One region of the Alicyclobacillus sp. SO9 genome, then DNA from elsewhere that is predicted to be linked to it. Evidence: riboswitches for the same ligand, from Rfam matches in the RefSeq annotation. Region 1 holds a riboswitch; the other holds the start of a gene.
What was found. Region 1 has a riboswitch for FMN ahead of GI364_RS14445 (DMT family transporter). Riboswitches for the same ligand answer to the same signal wherever they lie in the genome.
Positions count from the first base shown of each region.

Region 2: linked by a shared signal. The riboswitch ahead of ribD (bifunctional diaminohydroxyphosphoribosylaminopyrimidine deaminase/5-amino-6-(5-phosphoribosylamino)uracil reductase RibD) and the one ahead of GI364_RS14445 (DMT family transporter) in region 1 are both predicted to bind FMN.

Region 1 covers NZ_CP066339.1:3,072,105-3,075,231, forward strand. Annotated here, with positions in the region: gene rsgA (ribosome small subunit-dependent GTPase A) at 1-303, opposite strand, end outside; gene GI364_RS14445 (DMT family transporter) at 707-1,654, opposite strand; FMN riboswitch at 1,788-1,936, opposite strand; gene GI364_RS14450 (DNA-3-methyladenine glycosylase family protein) at 2,006-2,899, opposite strand; gene GI364_RS14455 (hypothetical protein) at 3,074-3,127, shown strand, end outside.
Region 2 covers NZ_CP066339.1:4,109,895-4,113,021, forward strand. Annotated here, with positions in the region: gene GI364_RS19235 (riboflavin synthase) at 1-660, opposite strand; gene ribD (bifunctional diaminohydroxyphosphoribosylaminopyrimidine deaminase/5-amino-6-(5-phosphoribosylamino)uracil reductase RibD) at 776-1,894, opposite strand; FMN riboswitch at 2,058-2,196, opposite strand; gene epsC (serine O-acetyltransferase EpsC) at 2,539-3,127, opposite strand, start outside.

The sequences.
Region 1 (3,127 bases):
GAATCCCGCCTCCTTGCGAGAAAACGTACTCATACGCGGAAGTATAGAATGGATGCGGGCAAAGGAAGCGGTTGTCACCTCGGAAGCTGTGACGACCCAGTCGCCCACCGCAGGAAAATCACCGCGATGCTTCGCCGTGTGCTGCAACTTCCCGGTAACCACTGCCTTCACCGGGCCACGCTCCGTATACAAATCATAGACACCTTTCTGTTCCGCAGCGACTCTCCCGACCTGGCCTTGCTCGTGAATCGTTTGAAATGCACGTTCTTGAACTTCAGACCATCCTAAATTCTTAAGATTCACACGTATTCCTCCATTAAAACAAAATAAGCCACAGGCAACACACCTGTGGCTGCAACTGTGGTGGCAAGGACCTCAGCTGCTTATGTCAATCCCGAAACGATACCTAAAGTACCTTCGCTACACGGCATAGCACAAAGAAAAGCCTCAGGCTTCATGCTGCCCAAGGCTCTGTACCTTGTGTTAACTTTTGTATGGGCAATGCAGCATGTTATGGCTGCGGTTCGCCATTGATTGCATTGCAGATCTCAAGGCAAGTCAAAATTTCTTTCACCCGTACAAGGAAAGCGTGGACAGCTGTATGAAATTCTCTAAACGTACGTATCGGAGATTTTTCATAGTCTACCACTTCCCTTCCTGAAACTCTGGCCTCATCATACAACACTACATTCATGCTGGCAACATTTCACGAGACTCCCTCGAGTTGGAGAGTTGCACCACGTTTTGCCGGCGTCTTAGATAACTGCAAGACCGCCAGCCATACAACGGCGAAACCGAGCCACTGTCCACCAGAAATGGATTGATGCAAGATTGTCCAGTTCAGCAACAGACCCACAGCCGGGAATGCCAGCTCTGCCAGCGTAGCATAAGACGCCCTTGTGCCCCGCAGGCCGAAGTAATAGATAAGTAAACTTAACAAACTAGGAACAAGCGCCTGAAAAAGAAGATTTATCCACACGGGTGGCACCGTGAATGCAAAGCCGACCTCTGGCCAGTGAGGGCTGCTCAATACGGTTAGTGTTGCAAGCAGCGGTATAGCAACAACAAAACGTAAACTCGTAACTGTCGTGAAGGATACTTTCGCTACCAAACGTTTGCCCATGACGGTTGAACCGCCCCAAAGAATGGCAGCACCAGCGGACAACACGGCACCCGTCATTTTATGTGCGCTCATACCAGTAGTGGGAATATGAAAGCCAAACGTCAGTAGATAGGCCCCACCCAAGGCCGCAATGAACACAGTCCAAAAATTCTTAGTTAGCCTCTCTTTCAACACTATGGCAGCCAAGAGCACCGCAAAGACCGGTTGCAGTTTTTGCATCAGCAACACAACATTGGCGTTACCAGTGTTAAATGCAGCCGTGAACAGTACAGAAGCGACTGCTGATCCGCCCCACGCGATGAAGAGCACCGCAAACCAGTCACCTACATTTAGTCGTCTCAGTTCAGTACGCTTCCATATAAGGACGGGCACGGAAAACACCATCAATAACAGGTGTTCAAACAGTACAATCTCGATGGAACTAAAGTGATGCAACAGGGCCACAATCAGAACTCCGTCCAATCCCCACATGCCAGCCCCTAAAGCAATCAGCCAGACTCCACTGTTTCGTGTATCTTTAAAGCCGTTCACCAATTCAAAAACCTCCCGCTAAAACGAGGATTTGAATTGAACCTCCTTCGAAGATCACGTCACACAAAAAACCCGAGTATACAGCACTCGGGGCGCACGTGGAAGACAGCGTGACACTTTTGTCACACTGCAACTTCACCTTCTCCCATCCGGACTATACCGTCGGCTTTGGAATTTCACCAAATCAGTCGTCTACAGACGTTCTCAGAAGACGAGTCGCGGGCTCCATTGCTGCGCAATGTCACCGCCGGTCGGGAATTTCACCCTGCCCCGAAGGTTCATATTCAACTATGTAAAGTGTAGCACAAGACAAGACACAGAAAATCGAATGATGATGAACATTTTTCAAACTCAAAGCAGGCTCTGCCACAGATAGTAGGTGGCATAACTTCGATATGGGGACCATTCTTCAGCAAATTCCCTTACTTCAACTTCCTTAGGCCTATAAGAAAGACTGTAAAGTTTCTGAAGGGCATTCTGAATTCCGATATCCCCCGCAGGTATTAGGTCTTCTCTTCCCATACCGAAGAGAAGAAAACACTCGACCGTCCACCGGCCAACGCCTCGAATGGCAAGCATTTTTGCGAAGACTTGCTCACTTTCCATTGACCACAGGTCATCCAAATCAACTTTTCCATCCACAACCAATCGCGCAAAGTCAATCACGTACTCTGCTTTCCGTTGGCTAAATGATTGCTGACGCAACTCATCGTAGGACCAACTTGCAACGGTCTCTGGCCCAGGGAATACGGGGATGACCTCATCGTGCCAGTTCACGGCTTCGTCATTTAGCTTTACGAGCCTTTCTACAAGCGTTGCCGCAAACTTCACATTCAGCTGTTGCCCAATCACGATTCGAACCATCGACTCAAACAAATTGCTATCTTGAATCGGACGCAAGCCGCGAAACCGTTTGAGTAAACCTTCCCATCGTTTGTCATGAGACAACGTTGAATAAAAACCGGCTAAATCAGAATCCATGGCAAATATATGTCTCAATTGCCGAACAACCTGTTTATTTTCGGCTTCAGATAAATCATCAGGGTACTCTGCTTGTAGCACAGTATTATCTATCGAACCCACTCCCCATACCGTCACAGGTATGAGTTTGCCTAAGAGCCTTAATACCGTGGTATACGAATTGGTCTCTGCATTAACTAAGGCAACCCCTGACGGACGCGACAGCGGCCGCTTCAGCATTTCAGAAAAGTGAAAAGGCGTGTCCGGAAGTAATTGCATTAACATAAACTCACCCGCAATCCAGTGAAATAGAGTATTTCATACGAGTCTCACAGAACTTTTATTGATAAACCGGAACAAACACAATTCTCAGTTGCAATACAAGGTCTCTAGCCAACTGTACGTTGCCGCTTCATTTGGAATTGCATCCTATACACGGAAAACAGGAGGGTGGAATAAATGATATTTGACATGATAAAGCGTTTCATGCGCAAGAGCGACGATGAGGCAGAG
Region 2 (3,127 bases), 1.0 Mb from region 1:
TTAAGCAAAACCAGTTCTCCTCAATAAGTCCATATCAATGTCCAATCCCGATTGAGGTCCGTCACCGCTCTGGGAGACACCCAGCAGTTTCTCAACATATTTAGCCAGGACATCGCATTCCAAATTGAAAACATCTCCCGGAGCCGCACTCAAGAGAGTCGTAGCTGTTCCGGTATGAGGAATCACGGATATTCGAAAACTCTTGTCTGTCGTATCCATCACTGTAAGACTGACACCATCAACGCAAATGGACCCTTTGTTTGCAATGTAGGCCATTACACTGTGCTCGGTTTCAATGGTTAAAACCTTTGCAATGCCCTCATCGTCCCGTCTGATTAAGGTTCCAGTTCCGTCAACGTGGCCTGAGACAATGTGCCCACCTAAGCGGTCACTTAGCTTCAACGCTCGTTCTAAATTTACACGGCTGCCTGAGCGTAATCGTCCCAAGTTGGTTTTACGCATTGTTTCCGGAACCGCATCCACGAGAAAACTGTTTGCGTCAAAAGCCACAACGGTCAGACAAACACCATTTATGGCAATACTGTCCCCAATTTTAACGTCTGTTAGGACTGTCTTGGCGCGCAGACGCAGATGCGCACTGTGTTCCTCAGACACAACCCGTTCTACCGTTGCCACTTCTTCCACCAACCCTGTAAACACGACCCTTCACCCCCTGTCTCGTCCCGCTGTTCAGAGTCCTGACCGTCAACTCAGTCTGTCTCCATGGGTCCGGCACTTGTGTAAATTAACAGAACTAGATGAAACGAAACGGAACTCACACGTCGTCATATTTGAGCGTTCCCCGCAAACACAAGTCTGGTCCAATCTGTTCCCAAGTCACATTTTGCACAGAGACAGCGTCCGTCATTAGGGTCGGGCCAAGTCCAGCCAACACGGGAATTCCTCCGCCAAGAATTTTTGGAGCGACAAAATACACGAGTTCATCAATCAACTGCTGCCGCAGCAGTTGCGATACAATTGTCGCTCCCCCTTCCACCAACAGCTCATTAATTCCTCGTGCTGACAGTTCAGTCAACGCCTCCTGCAAGGGAACATGACCCTCAGGAGTAGACGGCAGAGCAACCACTTTCACATTTCCCGGGTTTACCTCTTCCAGCGCGTGAGTACGATGAGGACTGGCCCGCTCCGTAGTGTAGAACAGTGTCTGCCCTGGTTCCTGCAACACTTTGGCTGACACGGGTGTACGCAATGTGGAGTCAAAGACAACGCGTAACGGCTGTCTTTGCTGACTGTTCCCAAACCGGTCAGTCAGCTGAGGATTGTCTGTAATGATGGTCTGAACACCCACCGCAATAGCAGGGATACGCCGCCGCAGGGCGTGGACGGCGTGCCTTGCTTCCGGTCCTGTCACATAGCGGCTGTCTCCAGTCTCCGCCGCAATATATCCATCCAAAGTCGCGGCAGCCTTCCAGACGATGAGAGGTCTGTCTTTCCTTATCCAGCAAAAGAATGCACTGTTAAGAGCCCTCGCCTCTGCTTCAAGAACTCCGACTTCAACCTCAATACCAGCGTTACGCAGTCTTTGAATACCTGCACCGGATACCTCTGGATTCGGGTCCTGTACCGCAATGATAACCCGCTCAACATTTGCTTCCACCAAGGCATTTGCACAAGGAGGCGTCTTGCCGTAGTGGCTGCAAGGTTCCAGCGTGACATACACTGTGGATCCAACTGCTTTATCGCCAGCCATGTTTAGTGCATTAATTTCCGCATGGGGACCCCCTGCGTATAGATGGGCTCCAACTCCTACAATTCGTCCGTCTCTCACGATGACGGCGCCTACCAGTGGATTGGGCGTCGTTTGACCGCGGGCTGACTCGGCCAACCGAAGTGCAATTTTCATGTAGTGTTCATCCACTGTGCTTTCCAGCAATTTAAAAAGCCCCCTGAACAACGATTCCAGGGGGGCATACTTCGAACACTGTATCTAATCCTGAACGCAGAAAGAATGCAAGCCAACAAGCTTCTGAGCCTAGACTGACGCGCTTGTAGCCACACACATTCAATCTAACAGGCGCAACTCGCCTGTCGTCAACGTTCTCCTTCTACTATCCGGACTATACCGTCGGTACTGGACTCTCACCAGTTCCTGCCTTGCGGCTCGTGGACTTCGCATCTGCGTCACCACCGATCGGGAATTGGCACACCGTGCCTCACCCTGCCCCGAAGGAATCGTATGCGGTTTTACAGAAAAACCTCTGCTATTCCGATAATAGTTCACTCTGAAATACAAATCAAGAGAAGCGATGTCGCGACAGACCTGCATGCTGCACTGTCTTTGCGAACTAAACCAGCTACACATTCGTATGCATTCTGATCTCAGTCAACAAAAAAATTGGCACAGCCTCTAACGAGGATGTGCCGTCTAGGGGAAAAGGGTTAACCTGACTATAGCATTATGCATTCAATGAAACATCAAACTTTTGTCCCGAAGCAAGTCAGACCTTTGTCCATTCTTGACCTGTATATGGTATGGTTTCACCCAATATTTTCGGTGTATTTTTTAGAAGACAGCGCTTAGCTGCCCTTTTTGGTACGAATAATGCTTTCCGTCTGATACAGCACCTTGGAATGCGGCGGGATACTCGACGTCACCCACGCATTACTTCCAATTACGCTGTGATGGCCAACCACTGTATCGCCGCCGAGAACGGTCGCATGTGCATAGAGCACGACACCTTCTTCAATGGTGGGATGCCGTTTTGCACTTCGAAGCATAAACCCTTTTTCGTCGCGAGGAAAGTATAACGCTCCAATCGTGACTCCCTGGTATATTCGTACATGGTTCCCCACCACAGCGGTTTCTCCAATCACGATGCCGGTACCGTGATCAATCATGATTTTCCGCCCAATCTTTGCCCCAGGATGAATATCTATTCCCGTCACGCGATGAGCGTATTCTGCCATCATGCGCGGTAACAGTGGAATGTTCAACTCGAACAGGATGTGAGCCATGCGGTAGATTCCCAGCGCCATAATCCCCGGGTAGGTCAGCAAAATTTCATCGTAACTCGCCGCAGCAGGGTCGCCGTTAAAAGTCTCATCCACGTCTTCGTATAAGCGTTCCTGCAGTTCAGGAAAGCGTTCAACGACTGCATCTGCCATT